Regions from separate parts of the Ensifer sp. ENS07 genome, predicted to be linked through region 3. Evidence: riboswitches for the same ligand, from Rfam matches in the RefSeq annotation. Region 3 holds a riboswitch; each other region holds the start of a gene.
The links. A riboswitch is a leader RNA that binds a small molecule or an ion and turns the genes downstream of it on or off. The one in region 3 is predicted to bind cobalamin.
Positions count from the first base shown of each region.

Region 1: linked by a shared signal. The riboswitch ahead of metE (5-methyltetrahydropteroyltriglutamate--homocysteine S-methyltransferase) and the one ahead of IB277_RS11650 (CbtB-domain containing protein) in region 3 are both predicted to bind cobalamin.
Region 2: linked by a shared signal. The riboswitch ahead of IB277_RS09155 (DUF1636 domain-containing protein) and the one ahead of IB277_RS11650 (CbtB-domain containing protein) in region 3 are both predicted to bind cobalamin.
Region 4: linked by a shared signal. The riboswitch ahead of bluB (5,6-dimethylbenzimidazole synthase) and the one ahead of IB277_RS11650 (CbtB-domain containing protein) in region 3 are both predicted to bind cobalamin.

Region 1 covers NZ_JACVBE010000009.1:252,972-257,828, reverse strand. Annotated here, with positions in the region: gene IB277_RS25115 (acyl-CoA thioesterase) at 1-407, opposite strand, end outside; gene metE (5-methyltetrahydropteroyltriglutamate--homocysteine S-methyltransferase) at 404-2,758, opposite strand; cobalamin riboswitch at 2,858-3,077, opposite strand; gene IB277_RS25105 (hypothetical protein) at 3,096-3,407, opposite strand; gene IB277_RS25100 (LysR substrate-binding domain-containing protein) at 3,539-4,465, shown strand; gene IB277_RS25095 (metallophosphoesterase) at 4,658-4,857, shown strand, end outside.
Region 2 covers NZ_JACVBE010000002.1:424,583-429,439, forward strand. Annotated here, with positions in the region: gene IB277_RS09145 (ABC transporter substrate-binding protein) at 1-856, opposite strand, end outside; gene IB277_RS09150 (ABC transporter ATP-binding protein) at 853-1,656, opposite strand; gene IB277_RS09155 (DUF1636 domain-containing protein) at 1,679-2,092, opposite strand; cobalamin riboswitch at 2,197-2,413, opposite strand; gene IB277_RS09160 (RidA family protein) at 2,591-3,067, opposite strand; gene aspT (aspartate-alanine antiporter) at 3,549-4,857, shown strand, end outside.
Region 3 covers NZ_JACVBE010000002.1:927,341-932,197, forward strand. Annotated here, with positions in the region: gene IB277_RS11635 (DUF1772 domain-containing protein) at 1-120, opposite strand, end outside; gene IB277_RS11640 (NAD(P)H-binding protein) at 117-947, opposite strand; gene IB277_RS11645 (TetR/AcrR family transcriptional regulator) at 1,052-1,744, shown strand; cobalamin riboswitch at 1,743-2,005, shown strand; gene IB277_RS11650 (CbtB-domain containing protein) at 2,046-2,222, shown strand; gene IB277_RS11655 (CbtA family protein) at 2,420-3,217, shown strand; gene IB277_RS11660 ((2Fe-2S)-binding protein) at 3,256-4,104, opposite strand; gene IB277_RS11665 (glucoamylase family protein) at 4,125-4,857, opposite strand, start outside.
Region 4 covers NZ_JACVBE010000002.1:187,151-192,007, forward strand. Annotated here, with positions in the region: gene IB277_RS07980 (acyl-homoserine-lactone synthase) at 1-282, shown strand, start outside; gene IB277_RS07985 (DUF2865 domain-containing protein) at 447-1,517, shown strand; gene bluB (5,6-dimethylbenzimidazole synthase) at 1,530-2,225, opposite strand; cobalamin riboswitch at 2,271-2,483, opposite strand; gene IB277_RS07995 (SDR family oxidoreductase) at 2,580-3,392, opposite strand; gene IB277_RS08000 (phytanoyl-CoA dioxygenase family protein) at 3,481-4,674, opposite strand; gene IB277_RS08005 (LacI family DNA-binding transcriptional regulator) at 4,778-4,857, shown strand, end outside.

The DNA.
Region 1 (4,857 bases), on a different contig from region 3:
AGCGGCGGCAGCATCCAATCCGTTTCATCGGCACGGGGCATCGCGACCATGGTGAAGGTGCCCCTGCTGCAAAGGGCGCGGCCGCCGGTGGCGATATCTTCCGCGATCATCTCGACCTCGACCACCATCGAGCGGTGCCCGACACGAACCGGACGGCCGCTGAAGCAGACGATCTGACCGATGCGCGCTGGCGCACGAAAATCGATGCGGTCGCAGGATGCGGTGACGAAGGGAACGCGCCCGTGACGGGTGGCGACGATGAAAGCGATCCGGTCCATCGACGCGAGGGCGGCGCCACCAAAGAGCGTGCCATGGTGATTGGTATCGCCTGGAAAAACGATGTCGATCAGGGTTTGTGGCGCCGGGGTTTCCCCCGGCGCCGTCGTGACTTCGTGCTGCCCCGTCATGCTTTGACGGCTTCGCGCGTATCGGCGGCAAAAGCCGCTCGAAGCGAGCGGGCGGCGGCGACCATGTTAACGAGCGCCGGCCGCGTCTCTTCCCAGCGCCTGGTCTTCAGTCCGCAATCGGGATTGACCCAGATCTGGTCCGGCGTGAGGCCCTCGGTCGCTTTTTCGATGAGATGCACCATTTCCTCGACGCCGGGCACGCGTGGTGAATGGATGTCGTAGACGCCCGGGCCGATCTCGTTCGGATAGGCCTCGTCGGTGAAGGCGCCGAGCAGTTCCATCTTCGATCGCGACGTCTCGATCGACATGACGTCGGCGTCCATCGCCGCGATTGCGGCCATGATGTCGTTGAACTCGGAGTAGCACATATGGGTGTGGATCTGGGTCGCATCGCCCACCCCGGCTGCACTGAGACGGAAGCACTCCACCGCCCAGTCGAGATAGGCCTTGCGATCGGCATTTCGCAGCGGCAGGCCTTCGCGCAGTGCCGGTTCGTCGATCTGGATGATGGCGATGCCGGCCGCCTCGAGATCCGACACTTCATCGCGCAGTGCTAGCGCGATCTGCCGGCACACCACGGAACGTGGCAGGTCGTCACGAACGAAGGACCACAGCAGCATGGTGACCGGACCCGTCAGCATGCCCTTGACCGGGCGATCGGTCAGCGACTGCGCGAAGGTCGCCCACTCGACCGTCATCGGGTTTGGTCGCGAAACGTCGCCGAAGATAACAGGCGGACGCACGCAGCGCGATCCGTAGCTCTGCACCCAGCCGCTCTGGGTGAAGGCGTAGCCCGAGAGCTGCTCGCCAAAATACTGCACCATGTCGTTGCGCTCGAACTCGCCGTGAACGAGTACGTCGATGCCGACCTCTTCCTGCCAGCGCACCGCCACTTCGGTCTCTCGGCGAAGATAGGCGGTGTAGTCGACATAGCTGAGTTCGCCTTTCGCATGCAGTGAACGGGCCTGCCGAACCTCCGATGTCTGTGGGAAGGATCCGATCGTCGTTGTCGGGAAGAGCGGCAATGACAGCTTCTTCGCCTGCAGTGCCCGGCGGCCCGCGAACGGGGACTGCCGCTCGCTGTCCGCATCCGTCAGCGCTTTCAAGCGCCCGGCGACCAGAGGATCATGGATCCTGAGTGAGGTGAGCCTCGCCTGGGCGGACGCGATCGAGGCGGCGAAAACGTGCTCGGAAATGGCAAGCCCCGGCTCGAAGGCGCTGGCAAGCAGGCTGAGTTCGTCGAGTTTCTGCGTACCGAAGGCGAGCCAGGAGGAAAGTTCCGGATCAAGCGCACGCTCCAGCTCGAGATCGATCGGCACGTGCAGGAGTGAGCATGAAGGTGCGAGCTCGATGCGGTCGCGGCCGTGGGCCGAAGTCAGAGGCTGCAGCCGGCGGAACAGGCTGGCTAGATCGGTCCGCCAGATGTTGCGGCCGTCGATGACCCCGAGCGATAGGACCCGGTCCGCCGGAGCCGATTGGATGAGCGTGTCGATCTGCTGCGGCGCGCGCACGAGATCGACATGCAGTCCATCGACCGGCAGCGCCAACGCCGTTGCCGTGTTGTCGCCGATCGAGCCGAAATAGGTCGCCAGCATGATCTTGAGTCCGGGCACGTCGGTGTCGAACGTGCGATAGGCGAGGTCGAGGGCGCGACGATCCTTGTCCGCGAGATCGAGCGCCAGGCAAGGCTCGTCGATCTGAACCCAATCGGCGCCGGCGTCAGCAAGCTCCGCCAGGACCCTCACGTAAACGGGCAGGAGCCGTTCGATCAGATCGACCGGATCGAAGTCGCCGCCCTTCGATTTGCCGAGCTTCAGCAGTGTCACCGGGCCGATGAGCACCGGGCGTGTGCGATAGCCGAGGGCTTGAGCTTCTTGGAAGGCTTCCAGCGGCCGATTGTGGGTGAGCTCGAAGCGCTGATCCCTGTCGAACTCGGGCACCATGTAGTGATAGTTGGTGTCGAACCACTTTGTCATTTCGAGCGCGGGAGTGCCGCTGCTGCTTCCCGAATGGGTGCAGCCGGCGGCGCAGGGCGTTCCGGCCGAGCCGCGCGCCATGGCAAAATAGGTGTCGAGATCGACCGGGCCGCCCGTCCAGCCATAGGCCGGCGGGATTGCGCCGACAAGCACGGCGGTATCGAGCACGTGGTCGTAGAAGGAGAAGTCGTTGGAGGGGATGATGTCGATGCCGCGCGTTTTCTGCGCGGCCCAGTTTTCAGCGCGGAGCTTGGCTCCGGTATCGAGAAGTTCGCCGCGGCTGGCCTTTCCGGCCCAATAGCGTTCGAGCGCGAATTTCAATTCGCGACGGCGGCCGATGCGCGGGAAACCGAGATTGGCAGTCTTGATGGTCATTTCCTTACCCCGAAGGTTATGGGCAAGGCTTGAATGCGACGCAGCCGCGGCGCGAGAGCGATCCCGCGTCCTCAACGCGCCTCATCGGACACCCCGCCCGTGGACGTTGTTCATCGCGGCAGGTCTCCTGGCTTGCGGGTCGTCGCGGACCGTTCCGTCTTCCCGAGGCGTCTCCCTCAGTGACATCTTCGAACGGCCGCTCTCCGCTTACAGTTGCGGGGGCAGCTCCGGCATGGGCGCTTGTCTGGCGCCGCACCGAATTCCCTCTTAGCTCCGTCCCTCCAAAGGCGGGCGAAGAACCACGATGGGGCGACAATGCCCTGTCCCGAGCTTTTCGTCAATCGCATAAAGAAATGCTTATGTCTTTATTCTCTCCCGCCGCCGCCCGCGGCGAGACGGTGGCAGGACGAGGTCTTTCCATTGCTTTCCGCTCACGGGACGGTTGCGGTTTGGTCGAAGCGACCTCCTCCGGCCACTGCCACGGATGCGCCGCGTCGCCGACCCGCGCGCGGATATGCTCTTGATCTCGCGTCAGGCCGATATCCCGGAGTTGGAACTCGTTGAACGTGTCGATGGCAACCGGAGCGCTGAGGGTCTTATCGGCCCAGTTCAGGACATGGTAAATCGTTGATCGCACTGCGCTAAGCATTGCTATCCTCACTTCTCTCAAGGGCGTGTGTTCGCGAAAAAAGTGAGGGTTTTTGCCGTTTCGCGCAAAGCGATTTCTCGCATGCTGGCATAAAGAATGCTTATCTCAGTTCCATGAGCAAGATTCCTCCCATGAGTGCGGTGCGCGCCTTTGAGGCCGCCGCCAGGCACCTGAGTTTCACCCGCGCCGCCGAAGAGCTCGGCATGACGCAGGCGGCCGTCAGTTATCAGATCCGGCTGTTGGAAGATCGCATCGGCGCGCCGCTGTTCGTCCGGCTTCCGCGCGAGGTGCGATTGACCGGCGCCGGGCGGCAGCTAGCGCCGAAGGTGACCGAAGCGATCGATCTCTTAGGGGCGGCCTTCTCGGAGATCGCCGACAAGACCGAGCATCACCTGCACATCTCGGTGCTGCCAACCGTCGTGTCGAGCTGGCTCGGTCAGCGCCTCGCGTCGTTTCAGACCGCGCATCCCAACATCAGCATCAGGGTGCACATGTCGACCGAGTTGGTCGATTTCAAACGTGACGCCATCGATCTCGCGGTGCGCAGCGGCGCCGGCGACTGGCCGGGCAACGATGTCTTTCCCTTGTTTCCGCTCGATTACGTGCCTGTCTGCACGCCATCCTTCCTGGAAAAGCACCAGCTCAAGGAGCCCGCGGACGTTCTGAGAGTCCGGCGTTTCGGCAACGCCAGCTGGTGGCGGCGGTGGATGATCGAAACCGGCGTCGAGCCGCCGGCAAGCAATGGCACCGAATTGATCTTCGACGTGCAGGCGATGGATGTCGCCACAATCCTTGCGGATCACGGCATTGCGATTGCCGTCTCGACCTTCCTGATGGATGAACTGAAGAGCGGCAGGCTCATCCGGCCGTTCGAGCATGTGGTGCGCGACGGCCGCGCCTATTGGCTCGTCTATCCGCAAAGCACCAGGCGGCAGAAGAAGATCCAGGCCTTTCGCAACTGGGTCGTCGCCGAGGCCGATGCGTCGAACGCCATGCTTTCGACCGTGATGGAGCAATCCTGTCCGGCGTCGCGTCGGACCTACCGCGGCGCAATGTAGAGACACAACGGGGCCTACTCGGCCCGTCGGTCTTCTGAAGATGACGCTTTCATGGAGAAACTGAAAATCAGCTGAGAACGGCTGTTACCAAACTGACATGGCGGCTCCCTAAAGACTGCGGCCAACCGCAGAGAAGGGAAGTATCAGCCCTCCGACGCGGATACCGCACGCCATCGTCGGAGGCCCGTTTCCATGAAAATCGTCCAGATCAGCGACACCCATCTCAGCCCCGCCAAAAGCCACTTCAATGGCAATTGGGAACCGGTTCGCGCCTGGATCGAGGCGGTAAAACCCGATCTCGTCATCCACACCGGCGACGTCACCATCGATGGTGCCGACCACGAGGACGACATCACCTTCTCGCTCGATCTGATCGGCCAGCTCTCGATGCC
Region 2 (4,857 bases), 500 kb from region 3:
GATCGTTCTTGACGGCATCGACATTCTTGAAGGCTGCATTGTTCTTCATGAAGGCGATCTTGTCCTCGGCCTTCACCTCGCCGTAGTTGACGATGACCACCACTTCCGGGTTGCGCTCGATCACCGGTTCCCAGGAGATTTCCACCCAGCTCTTTTCCACGTCGTCCATGATGTTGGCGCCGCCGGCGGCCTCGATCATCGCCGTCGGAATGCCGAAGCGGCCGGAAGTAAACGGCTTCTCTTCGCCGGAATCATAGACGAAGACCCGCGTCGGGTTAGCCTTGCCGGCGTTCGCCTTGGTGATCTCGGCAAGCTGGCGGCGATAGCCGTCAACCAGCGTCTCGGCGCGATCCTCGACGCCGAAGATGCGGCCGAGATTGAGAAGATCGACGAACATGTCGTTCATATCAGGCTTCTGCTTGGCCATCACGTGGATGCAGGATTCGGTCAGCTCGTAGACGCCGATCTTGAAGGGCGCCAATGTCTCGGGCGTGACCTCGCCGCCGACCTTCATGCCGTAGTTCCAGCCGGCAAAGAGGAAATCGGCATCGGCGTTGAGCAGCACTTCCTTGGTCGGATATTTCTCCGAAAGCTCCGGCAGTTCCTTGACGCCTTCGCGCAGCTTCTCGTCCAGCGTCTTCCAGCCGGAAACGCCGGTATAGCCGACCATGCGGTCCTGGAGCCTCAGCGCCAGCATCATCTCCACCAGGTTGACGTCGTTGGCGATCGCCCGCTTCGGCGCCGCGTCGAAGGTCACCTCGCGGTTGCAGCTCTTGACGGTGACCGGATAGGCGAGCGCCGGCGTGGCGGCGGCAAGCACGAAAAGAAGGGAAAATGGGGCAATATTGATCTTCATGAAATCGATCCCTGTCGAGGAAGTGAAAAGGAAAAGCGGGCGCCGCCGGCAGCGGCATTGTGAACGGTGGCGGTGACGCCGAAGGCGGCCGAAAGCTCGCCGGGGCTGAGCACCTCTTCGGGCGGGCCGAAGGCCGTCAGCCGCCCGGCGGTCAAGATCGCGACATCTGTCGCAAACTCGGCGGCGAGATTGATGTCGTGCAGCGTCGAGACGATCGTCAGCTTCAGCGTCTGCAAGAGCTCGAGGATTTCGAGCTGGTGGCGGATGTCGAGATGGTTCGTCGGCTCGTCGAGGATGATGATGCGCGGTTCCTGTGCCAGCGCGCGGGCGATCAGCACCCGCTGCTTCTCACCGCCCGAAAGTGTGGCGAACTGGCGGCCGGCAAGATGGGCGAGATCGAGATGCGCGAGCGCATGCTGCACCCGCTCGCGGTCGAAATCGTTCCAGCCGCTCAAGCCCTCCCGCCGCGGAATGCGTCCCATCATCACGACGTCGCGCACGCTGAAGGGAAAATCGCCGGGCATCTCCTGCAAGACGACGGCGATTGTCCTTGCCGCCTCGCGCGCCGAGATCGACCAGAGATCGACGCCATCGACCGAAACACGGCCGGCATTCGGCTGCACCGCCCGGTAGAGGCAGCGCAGAAGCGAGGTCTTGCCGGCGCCATTCGGCCCGAGGATCGCAAGCCGGCTGCCGGCCGCGATCGCAAAGCCGATGTCGTTGACCAGCGTCAGGCCCGAACGCGGCCCCCAGCGAAGGCCCTCGACCGTGAGGGCTGCACCCGTTGCGTTGCAGCTCATGGGTTCGTTCCTCTGCGCGACCTCATTGGAAGTGCCCGCCGAGATCTTCGGAGACGAGCATCGCCGCGGGAATGCGGGCAAGCGTCTTGCCTTTCAGCCCGCGCGGCCGTTCCGCCGCCCGCGTCATGCCATCGCCACGCTCGGCATAGGTTGTGGCAAAGCGCACGAGATCGTCGATGTCCTCTTCCGGCGAGACGTCGCCGAAGAGATAGGTCGCCTTCCCCGTCGCCTGGAAGGCGATGGTGCAGGGCCGCGTGCAGGCCGCCATGCAGACCGTGCCGGCGATCGAGAAGTCGCGATCGAGCGGTGCGCCGAGCGCTGCGATGCTCAGGTTGAGCCGCTTGATCAGCTCGGCACCGGGCACGCATGGGCCGCCGGTGAAGCGGCAATCGGTGCAGACCGTTATCTTGTGCTGTCGGAAATTCGGCTCAGCCATTCCTGCCCTCCGCCGGACTGACGGCAAGAGATGGCGAAACGGCAAGAGGACGGAAAACCGTCGTATGAAAGCCAGTTCTTTTCCATCGGAACACCCCGTCCGTTGTGGTTGATCGGTTCGATGGCAGGTCTCCTGGCTCGCGGGTCGTGGCGCATCCACGTCTTCCCGGTCTTCGACCAGTGACATGGTGTGAATGCGCTTTCCGCTCACAGTTGCGGGGGCAGCCACGGTCTCGGCCCCATCAGGGTCGTCCGTTCCGTGTTCCCTTTTCAGCCGCTTCCGCATTGTCGCGGACGCAGCACCATCAACGCCTTCCTCGCATGAATCGGCGGATGAGACAACCGCACGACACAGGCGGGAGGGATCTATCAACATGCGGCGTTTCGTCATGCGAGGTTTGTTATAAAATAACATTACGTAGCGCAAGTCGAAAATTGGGCGCCGGACACAATCCGACGCCCGCGATAGCGACCACGCTAAAAGACGTGCCGTGCTGCCTCAGAACTCCGGCGGCAAGAGTTCGGCCGTCAGCGTCACCGCGACAGAGGCGTTGCCCGGCAGGTTGCGCACGCCGCAGACGGAGCGAACATGGCCGGCCCTTTCGCCAAAGGCGGCCGCCAGAAGCTCGGAAGCACCGTCGAGTACCTTCGGGTGCTCCAGGAAATCCTCAGTGCAGGCGACATATCCCTCCAGCCGGACGATCTGGCGAATACGCTCGAAACGGCCGAGATGCTCATGGATCTGCGCCAGCGCGTTGAGCACTGCCAACTCTGCGGCCTTGCGCCCCTCGTCGATGGTCACATCGCGCCCGAGCAGCCCCGTATGCACGAAGCGCCCGTCCAGCAATGGCCCCTGCATCGAAACATGAAGCATCTCACCCGCCTCGATCACCGCGCGGTAGGCGCCGAGCGGCCTCGGCGGCGTCGGGAGCTGAACGCCAAGTGCGCCGAGCCTTCGGATAACCTCGTCCATCATTGCTTCCCCTCCTCGTCACCTTACGAACCGGCCGCCTTGCGGAGACGACACCGCTTTTTTCTCAAGCCCTCGAAGTTCTGCCGCCCCTATCGCAAGCAGCAAGACGCGCCGTTCCGTGCCCAGCAACTTTTCCAAGCATAACCAAGAGAAAACGCCTCATGCCTCACGTTGGGAGATAACGTTACGAATTACAACACCAGAGTTGAAGTGCCATCGCGATCCGGGCCAGTGCCGCGGTCTTGCGATCGAATGCGACCGACACATCGCGGCGGCCTCGATCCCCAACCCCAAGTAAAAACGCTGAAATGTAACATACGTTACGCTCACGTAACCCTATGCCCGTTGAGAATTTCGACGACCGAAGCGACAATTGCCGGGATTAAGATTGGGCATCGACAAGCCTCGGAAACAAGCTCAACTTAGCCGCGCAGATCCCGAAATGAAGTGACGGCAACTCAACTTTCTGAAGGGAATAGCATCAGTGAATCCCATTGATTTCTTCGTCGACACGCTTCGGACCTATCCGCCTGTCGCCGTCTTCCTCGCCCTCGGCATCGGCTTCCTCATCGGTCCGATCAAGGTCGCGGGGTTCAACCTTGGAAATGTCACCGCCACGCTGCTTGCGGGCGTTCTCATCGGACAGCTGGGTATCCAGGTTTCCGGCGACCTGAAATCCACCCTGTTTTTGATTTTCCTCTTCGCCGTCGGCTACGGCGTCGGGCCGCAATTCGTGCGGGGCTTGAGCACCGATGGACCGAAACAGATCGCCTTTGCGCTCTCCGTGCTGGTGCTGTGCCTCGTCGTTCCCTATCTCTGCGCGCTGATTGCCGGGCTGCCGCTCGGCTATGGCGCCGGCATGTATGCCGGCTCGCAGACGATCTCGGCTGCAATCGGGGTTGCGACCGACCAGATCAATTCGCTCGGGCTGACGCCGGAGCAGGCCAAGACCTTTGCCGACCAGATCCCGATCGCCTATGCGGTGACCTATATCTGGGGCACGATCGGCTCGGCGATCATCCTCGCCCAGCTCGGTCCCAAGCTTCTCGGCATCGACCTTCCGGCGGCCTGCCGCGAATACGAGGCCAAGCTCGGCGGTGGCAGCGAAAGTAGCGAGCCCGGCATTACCCGCGCCTATCACGACTTCGGCCTCCGCGCCTATCGCGTCGACGCGGCAAGCGGGCTCACCGGAAAACCGGTCAAGGACATCCTTCCCGGGATCCGCGTCTTCGTCGAGCGCCTGCGGCGCGGCGACCAGATCATCGAGGCCGATGGCAACACCGTGCTGCAGCCGGGCGACGTCGTCGCCTTTTCGGGCCGGCGTTCGCTGCTCGTCGAAAACCTCGACAACAAGCTGCTCGAGGTCGAGGACAAGGAGCTGCTCAACGCGGAAGCCGAAGTCCTCGATGTCTACGTGACCAGCAAGGCGCTCGCCGGCAAGACGCTGGCGGAAGTCAGCACCATGGATTGGGCGCGCGGCGTCTATGCCCGCAAGATCATCCGCTCGCTGGTCGAGATCCCGGTGCTGCCCGGGACGACGGTCGAGCGCGGCGACATCGTCACCATCGGTGGCGCGAAACGCCATGTCGAAGCGGCGATCAAGGCGCTCGGCTTTGCCGACCGGCCTGTCGAGACGACCGACATCGCCTTTCTCGGCTGGGGGCTTTTCATCGGCGCGATGATCGGTGCGCTGACGATCACGATCGGCGGTATCCCGATCGGCCTTTCGACCTCCGGCGGCGCGCTTCTGGCCGGCCTCGTGCTCGGCTGGCTGCGCACCACCTACCCCGCCT
Region 3 (4,857 bases):
CTCCGGCGGCAGCCGCGACAGGGCCTGCATGATGCAGACCGAGAAGATGAAGAAAAGCCCGGCCATCAGGCCGGAACCGATCGCGGCGGCAAACGCCAGAGCGGGGATCAGCGGGATCATGCGGCAAGACTCCAAACACCAGTTGCTGCGGTTTCCCGGGCGTAATCGGCAAAGTCGCGCGGACGCCGCCCAAGCACGCGCTCGACATCGGACGTCATGCTGGAATTGCGCCCGTCGAGCACCGAGGTGAAGAGATAGCGGATGAGTTCGACATAGTCATCCGGCACGCCGTCCGCCTTGAGATGCGCTGCGAAGTCGGAAACCGGAATGGCCTGATAAGAGATCCGACGGTTGGCGGCCGCGGCGATCTCGGCGACGGCCTGGGCAAAGGTCATCAGGCGCGGGCCGGTCAAGGCATAGACCTTGCCGATATGCGCATCGTCCAGAAGGGCCTCAACCGCCACGTCGGCAATGTCGTCGCAACTGACGAAGGGCTCGGTGACCTCGTCCACCGGCAGGAAGACCGAACCACTCACCACGCCGTCGGCCAGGAAGCCTTCGTCGAAGTTCTCGAAGAACCAGCTGCCCCGGATGACCGTCCAGTCGGCGCCGGAGGCCTGCAGCGCACGCTCGGAGGCTTCCGCCTCGTCCTCGCCGCGGCCCGACAGGAGCACCAGCCGCTTGATGCCGGAGCGAACGGCAAGGCTCGAGAACCGGTCGATGACGTCGACGGCGCCCGGCACCGCCAGATCGGGCTGGTAGCAGACATAGATGCGATCGACATTTTCAAGGGCGGGCGTCCAGGTCGCCTCATCCGTCCAATCGAAGGAAGGCGACGCCGAACGGGCGCCGATGCGGACCGCTATGCCCCGCTCCCGAAGGCGATCGGCCACCCGCCGCCCCGTCTTGCCGGTACCGCCCAAAACCAGTGTGACTTTCCGAGACATCGTTTCCTCCTGAGGTTCCATCAACAAACATGAGCATCTCTCACATTTGCAAATGTGATAAATCCTCGTATTTTAGGAGTCAAGTCAAAATGTGAGCATTACTCATGATTCCAGATGCAAGTCCCGCCACGCTTCCCGCCGACGACGAGCGTGCGCTGCGCCGGACGCCGAGCCAGAAGCGCAGCCGCGAGCGCGTCGAGCAGATCCTTGCCTGCGCGACGGCGCTCATCCAGGAGAAGGGCAGCGACGCCATGCGCATGAGCGAAGTCGCTGAAAAGGCTGGGATTTCGATCGGATCGCTGTATCAGTACTTCCCCGACAAGGCGGCAATCGTGCGCACGCTGGCCGAGCGCTACAATGCGGTCTGCAACGAGTGCATCGCGGCCGAACTGGCCAAGGTCACGTCGATAGCCGAACTGCGCGACGCCTTCTCGCTGCTGTTCGACATCTACTACGACATGTTCCTCGCCGAGCCGGTCATGCGCGACATCTGGTCGGCGATGCAAGCCGACAAGGCGCTGCGCGAGATCGATCTTGCGCAAAGCCGCGCCGGCGGAAAGCTGCTTGCCGATGTCTGGGCCCGCCTTGTGCCGGAGACGCCGCGCGAAGAGATCGACAGCGCCGCCTTCCTGATCATGCATCTCGGCGACTGCACCATGCGACTTGCAGTCTCGGTCGACCGGGCCGAGGGTGACCAGATCGTCGAAGCCTACAAACGCATGACCGTCAAGGATTTTGTCGCGGATGGACCGCGCGGCGGCGCGCACTCAATTGACAACTCCATGACACAATCCTAATCATCTGGGATCGATTGGTTCCCGGGACGCGAACGTGTTTCGGGAGTAAACGGGAATGTGACGGATGGACCCAAGCTGGGCATTCAAATCACGGCCGACCCCGCGACTGTAGAGCGACGTCGATCCACCGTTCCGGAGCGATCCGGAAGAAGCCACTGGCAAGACCGCGAGAGGGCGGCCGAGCTGGGAAGGCGAGGCAGATCGAGGGCATCGAGCCCAACGCCGTGAGCCAGGAAACCTGCCACTCGATACGGGCATAGGGCCCAACCGGGAATTTCCCGATGCCATCACGGAGGTTGTCATGGCTACGTCTACCATTTCGAGCACCCCGCTCTCCCTCAGCGATCGTCTGACCGCTGGCGTCATCGCGCTCTTCATCGGCGCATTCCTCGTCTTTGGCGCCGGCCTTGCCAACTCGGCAGTGCTGCACGACACGGCGCACGACACCCGCCACTCCTACGGCTTCCCCTGCCACTGACCGATGCGCCGGAACGTGAACAACGTTCCGCATCGAACAATCTGCGGACCTGAACGCATCCGGCCCGAGCCGGATGGAGGCCTGCGTGCATCCCGGTTTTTCCGGCGCGCGAAGGCCATCCGCAGCATAGGGAAAATGGGAAGGCTCGAGGACCACGCCATAGGGCGTGGCTTTTGTCGTTATCGAGGGATTTCAAGATGATTGTCAGAACGCTTCTGGCCGCGATCGTGGCTGGATTGATTGCCGGTGTCTTCATGACCGGCGCCCAGGAACTGCGCGTCACACCGCTGATCCTGCATGCAGAAGAATTCGAAGGCGAGGCACCGGCCGCTACCGAACAGCCCGCCGCCCAGCCGGGTGCGGCACAGCCGGCCGCAGAAAACCACGACCAGCATTCGTCGCTCAAAGCCGTGTCGCCGTTCGGCGCTTTCCTCGACGCTTTGTCGCCGATCACCCCGGCCTATGCCCATGAGGGCGAGCATGAGGAAGGCGGCATCATGTTCGGCATGAGCCGCTTCTCCGGCACGCTGATGGCGAACCTCGTCACAGGTTCCGGCTTCGGCCTGCTGCTCGCCGGCGTCAGCCTGGTGATCGGCTACCCGATCACGCTCAGGAACGGCGCGCTGTGGGGCGCCTGCGGCTGGCTTGCCGTGCACATGCTGCCGGCGATCGGTCTGCCGCCGGAACTGCCGGGATTTCCGGCAGCCGAACTCGGCGACCGCCAGACCTGGTGGCTGGTGACCGTGGCGCTCTCCGCCGTCGGCCTCTATCTCGTCGTCCTGCGCGAGGAGATCGTCTCCAAGGTCGCAGGCCTGGTGCTGATCGCAGCACCCCATGTCTACGGTGCGCCGCAGCCGCTCGATATCACCAGCAACGTTCCGGCCGTGCTCGGCGCCGAGTTTGCGGTTGCCGCACTCGCCACCACGCTTGCCTTCTGGATCGTGCTCGGCGTCGTCTCCGGCTTCATCAACGAGCGCTTCGTCAAGGCACAGTGATCACTGATCACAGATCGTCAGCAAAGCGACGGCGGGGTTCAGGTCCCGCCGTTTTGCATGAGATGCGCCGCCAGCCGCGCGCGGCGATCTTCCGGCTCCAGCAGCACGCAAGTGTCGCAGAAACTGCCCCCTTCCGTCTTGAAGTAGAGACAGCAGCCGCAACGGATCCGATACTGGCGCGACAGCTCAGCGCCGCTTGCCGGATCGAGAGCCGCGATCTGCTCGTAGCAGAGCTCCTCTGAGTAGAGCCGCGAACCCGGTCGTTTGACGATCGCCAGCGCCTCGGCCATGCCGCGCGCCTCGTCGCCGATCGCGCGGCCGATTTCCAGGAACGCGCCGGCCAGGGCATCGGCCGCGAGCCGCCATTGCGCCCCGCTCGACAGCCCTGCTCGCGCTTTCAGAACCGCAACGACGGGTGCCAGATGGGCGATGAAGCCCTGTTCGAATGCGCTGACGCCTTCGCCACCCTGGCGCTCCGTGGCCGGCGGATGCAGGCGAAAATGATAGCGCTTGCCCGCGATTTCGACGCCACGGTGAAGCCGCGTCCAATCCTCGAAACGAATGCCGGCCACCTCCGCCTGCAACCCGGCGCCGAGATGGAACGCGCCAAGGACCACGCTCAGCTGGCGGCTATAGAAGGCGATCAGATGCGCCGCCCGGATCCGGTCGGTCATGCCGACCCCAAAGAAATCCTGATAGGCGAGCCCCGCCTCGAGGCCAGCGCTGCCCGCAGCCCAGAAGTCGCCCGGCGCGCTGAAATCACTGGCCGCCGGCCCGAGCGAGACGGCAGCCTCGGGAAACTGGGTACGCAGATGGTCGGCGACGGCCAGCGCCTGCGGCGCAAACGCCGCGGTCTCCGCTGTCGGCCGGTGGTCGTTCAAGCGCATGCCGTCTCCGTCGTCCATTCTCATCCTCTGGCGCAGGATGCGGGCGGATTACCACACGCGCCTTCCCCCTCCTGCAGCCAGCCACCGTCGAAGCCCGCCCGTTCAAGGCCGAGGCGGATCGCCGGCATGCTGCGCATCAGTGCCCAGCTAAGGCCGCTTTGCCAGTTCTCGATCATCATGACAACGAGGCCCTGGTCAAGACCGACGACCCGCGCATCGATCCAGCCCTCCGGGCCTGCGCCGGCGGCCAGGCTCGGGTTGAAGCCGCCGGGAAAGCGCCCTTCGCTCAGAAGTCCCGGATAACTGTCTGCCATATGCACGAGGGAGGCCTGCGCCGCATCCGGCTCGAACGGCAGGCAGGCAAGCGGCGCCCAGGGCACCAGCGTGCCGTCATCAAGGCCGTAGGGTGCGCCGCGGTTCACATAGCCGAAAAGCCGCTGCTGGCGCCCATCCGCAAGCCGCAGCCGGCCGCGGGGCGCATGGCAGGCGCTCAGGCCCCACAGGTCCTCGCCATATCCGGCAAAACCGCCGGGATTGGAGCGCGCATGGTCCCGCTGCAAGGCAATGGCGCGTCGGGTATTCTCGAAATAATCCGTCCCCCGCTCCCGCATCGGCCGGTCGGAAAGCCCGCGTAGATCGAGCCAGGCCTGCGGAAAGAGATGGATGAAGAGTGGGGCCGCATGCAGATGCGGCCGGCCGTCGACCGGGATCCAGTCATGGCCCTCGGCAAAGGCCGCATAGTGCTCCGGTTCG
Region 4 (4,857 bases), 740 kb from region 3:
GTCGCGGCCGCCGAACTGATGTGCGGCGTCGGCGAGCTGGGCCTTGCTTCCGGCATCAGCCACATCGTCACGGTGACGGATGTGTTCCTGGAGCGCATGTTCCGGCGCATGGGATGCCCGGGCGAGCGTATCGCCGAACCGCATCGCATCGGCTCCGTTTTCGCGGTTGCCGTCGCCTGGGAAGTAACGCCGGATCTGCTCACGCGGATGAAGGCGGTCGCTGCCATCGAAGGTACCGTGCTCGAACGTCCGATGTCGCTGGAAACCGCCCGCGCCGCCTAAGCGCATCAGTCGATCTGCGCTGTTAACGCAAACCGTCGCTTGTCGTTGCACGATCACCGACAAGCTCTATGATGGAGGCGAAACAGGAATGCCGCTGGCAGCCACCCGCAGAAGGTCGGCGCCGACCTGGCAACAGGAAGAGACTTTCGCCCGTGTTCACGCGCATGAAACACGTCGCTGCGGCCCTTGTGCCTCTGGTTCTGATCGGTGCCGGTCCGTCACTGGCATCGACGGCCTGCGACCGACTGAACGCGCGGCTCGCGCAACTGCCTGACTACGTCGCCAGCAATGCCGATGCGCGCGACTACGCAAGCGCGATCTCGCGGCAGAATATCGAGCTGCGGCGAGCAAAGAACGACCGCCGCCGCGCGGGTTGCAGTGGCGGCAACGCCATTGGCTTCGACGGCGGCGACCCCGACACTTGCTACGGCCTCAACAGCCTGATCGCCGAGATGGAAGACAATCTGCGCATGCTGAAGTCCGAGCGCGAGCAGATCGTCGCCGGCGGCAGCGACGACAGCCGGCGACGCATCCTCGCCGCGCTGGAGATCAACGGTTGCTATGGCGACCGCGAGGAGTTCGCAAGCGTGGAACCGGACGTGCCGGAAAGCCACCGCAACATCGTTGCCGACCTGCCGCCGGAAGACGCCTACGGCCCGATGCTCGGCCGAGGCGAAGACGGCTACGCGCCGCAGGAGCGCTACTATAGCGGCACGCTCAGAACCATGTGCGTGCGCACCTGCGACGGCGCCTTTTTCCCGGTTTCTTCGGATGCGACGCCGGCCGATTTCCCGCGCGACGAGCAGGCCTGTCGGGCGCGCTGCCCGGGGGCTGAGACCGAGCTCTATTTTCACGACCTCAACACGGAAGAGAGCGACAAGATGGTCTCGGCCGTGACCGGCCGTCCCTATACCGAAATGCCCAACGCCTTTGCCTATCGCACCCGCGCCGTCGGAAAACCCGGCCAGTGCGGCTGCCAGATACCCCAGACCGCCTCGACCACACCGAAGGCAAACGGAACGAAGATCGGTGACGACCAGTCGTCGATCATCGTCATCGAGACCAAGAAGCCGGAAGCGGCGAGCAATACCGCCAAGGCGCCGGCCGAAGAGCGGCCTTACGATCCGTCGAAGAACAAGGTTCGCGTCGTCGGCCCGACCTACCTGCCGCAGGAAGAAACCGCCATCGACCTCAAGCATCCGAAGGGACCGGCCTATCAGCCGGTCCAGAATTGATCGGACGAGGCCTTACGCCTTCTCCTTGCTGCGTCCCCATCCGTCTTCGAAAACCAGCTCGTCGAGCGGCAGGCGCTGGCGCCAGCCCTTCACGGCGAGTTCCGGCTGCTGATAGAGGCGATCGACATAGCCGAGGCAGAGCCAGGCAACGATCTCGATATGATCTGGGATGCCGAGAATCGCCTTGATCTCGGCCTCGTGGAAAATGCTCACCCAGCCGACGCCCACCCCTTCGGCCCGCGCCGCAAGCCAGAGGTTTTGCACGGCGCAGACGGTGGAATAGACGTCCATCTGCGGATTGTGGGTGCGCCCGAGTACGACGGCACCGCCGCGCGTGCGGTCGCAGGTGACACAGATGCTGAGCGGCGCCTTGCGGATGCCTTCCAGCTTCAGCGCACGGTACTTGGCCTGTTGTTCCGCCTCGAACATCAGCGCGGCCTCGTCATTGGCGCGGCGAAACGCCTGCCAGACGCGCTCACGCGTTTCTTCCGCCCGCACCAGCACGAAGTTCCACGGCTGCATGAAGCCCACGGACGGGGCGCTGTGCGCAGCGGCCAGCAGGCGCCCGATCAGATCATCCGGCAATGGCGCGGGCAGGAATTCATCGCGCACGTCGCGACGTGTCTCGATGGCACGGTAGACGGCCTCCCGCTCTGGCAGCGAAAAGGCGCCGGCAGCCGCAAGGCCGCCCTTCGGTTCAGTCAGCATCGTTCGATCCCCAACAATGCGAAAACCTCCCGCCGTCCACGCGGGGTTCGGTCTATCTCGCCAGGCCGGTCTTCTGACTTCGGTTCAACCGATCACCTCGCCTTCCCAGATCGATTGAAGATCCAGTGGCAAAACCTTGAATCAACTCAAGGCTCTCTTAGAGGCGATCGTCCCCGTCACAGCGTTGGGCACGTTCCGGAATGACACCGGATTCCCGATTCTCCCGCTTTCGCGGACACCTGACGACGGCACTAAGTGCACAGCCGTTTGAGAAAGACAAGCGCGCCAACCCGGTCGAGACATGGCGCGCCACTTTCCGCCGGCTACTGTCGAGCTTAGTCGTTTGCCTCCGCCTCAAAGCGGAGCGACCGGATGCGGCGAGTCGTCATAGGCGCCCCAGACCGACTGATCGAAGCAAATCACCGATCCGGTTATCAGCCCGGACTCGGCCGACGACAGATAGGCGCAGGCCCGCGCCACTTCAGCCGGATCGACGAGCCGACCGAAAGGCTGGTCGGCCGCCACCTTTTCGAGCCAATCGGCAGCCGCGCCATGAAACTCGCGCTGGATGCGGTCTTCGCCTTCGGACGCCATCCAGCCGATATTCAGCCCGTTGACGCGAATGCGGTTGCGAAGAAGCGCATAGGCCGTGTTTTTGGTCAGCGTTTCGAGCGCGCCTTTCGACGAACAATAGGCGGCAATGAACGGCTGGCCGGCCATCGCCGACATCGAGCCGATGTTGACGATCGTGCCCTCGGTCTTCTCCCGCCGCATGATCTTCACCGCCTCCTGCATCAGGAAGAACGGCGCGCGCACATTGGTCGCGAACATGCGGTCGAAGAGTTCGGGCGTGGTGTCGAGGATCGTGCCACGGTCGGTGATAGCTGCGGCGTTGACCAGCGCATCGACCCGTCCGAATTCCGCGTCGCAAGCGGCGACCACCTTGCGGGCGTCCTCTACTTTTTCCAGATCGGCCTCGACATAGACGACTTTCGCGCCGCTTGCCTTGCCGATCTGCTCGGCCTTCGCCCGCCCCTTGGCGGCGTTGCGGCCGCAGATGACGATGCCTTCAGCGCCGCGCTCGGCGAAAAGGCCAGCAATCGTCGCGCCCAGTCCCTGCGTACCACCGGTGACGATGGCGATCTTGCCTTGCAATTGTCCACTCATCGAATTCCTCCCTCGGAAATGATCGTTTGAAACGGCTGCGGCTCCCGGCTGAAACACACCGGGAGCCTGTCAAATTGTAACTCGCTCGTCAGCTCAGCTTGCGCTTCGCCTGCGCCTCCAGCACCGAGAGAAACTCTTGTTCGCCCGTCCCCGCAGTGAGAGCCTCGCGCATCAACTGCGCCTGCGTCTTCGGCGCCAACCCGCCGAGTGGCGGATCCCGGTCGAGATTGGTGGGGAACGAATAGCCCTCGGCACAGGAGGAGATCGCGTTGGCCGCTTCCGCCTGCGTCAGCGTCCCGCCCGCCAGCAAGGCCCGCAAGGCCGGATAGAGCGTCGCGCTCATGGTCAGTCGGTCAACGGTTTCCATTGCGCGACCGAAGGCCGAAGACACCTGCAGCAGGTTGGCCACGCGGCGGATATCCCGGGAGTGGTTGGTGCCGGCGGCATGGAAGAGCGCCGGGTTGAAGAAGACAACGTCGCCCTTTTCAAGGGGAAGCTGCACGTGGTGTGCGTCGAAATAGGCGCGGAATTCCGGCCGGTTGAGCGCCAGATAGCCCGGCACATAGGTTTGGCTATAGGGCAAGAACAGCGTCGGTCCGCTTTCGAGCGGCATGTCGCAATGGGCAACCGCCCCCTGCAGCGTCAGCACCGGTGAAAGCTTGTGCACATGCGCCGGATACTGCTCGATCACGGCCGCGGTCTGGAAGCCGAGGTGATAATCCCGGTGCGCCGATTGCGCCGCACCGCCAGGATTGACGCGATTGACCTGCGCCGTCATCTGGTAGTTCGGCCCGAGCCAAGCCTCGCTGACGAGCGCTATGACGGCATTGCCGTAATAGGAGGCGAAATTCTCCGGCGCGTTCAGGCAGTGCTTTTCCAGCGAGTTCCAGATGCGGTCATTGGCGCCGGGTTTGGCGAAGTGATCGCCGCCGCCGCTGTTGCTGCGATGTTGCTCTTCGATGATAGCGTCAAAGACCCCGCTTGCGACGTCGATTGCTGTCGTATCGGCAAAGGCGCGCTTGAAAACCGCCACGCCAGGCCCGGTCGCCAGTACCTCGCAGATCTCCGCCAGAACAGAACGCCGCGCCTCGGCATCGCCGCACGCCGCAATCAGCGCGGCGCTGTCATAGATCAGGATATTCTTTTCGCAGCCGGAAGCATGGGGGTAGTCGGACAGGCTGGTTTGGCGTTCGACTTCCGCCCGGAACGATTCGAGATCGCAAGCCTCTTCGGTGAGCCAGACGCGGTCGATCCGCTGGCGCGCTTTGTTGTCGGTCTTCATCGCGTTTCCTCCTCTGGAACATCCTGATGAACACGACTATAGGCGGCGGCAAAACATGATATAGAGCAAGAATCCATCAAAAATCCATCAGGAGAGCAAGGCGATGGCCCATCCGTTTCTGGTCAAGGACATCGCCTTTCAGGCCGGGCTCAGCACCGCGACCGTCGATCGCGTGCTCAACGA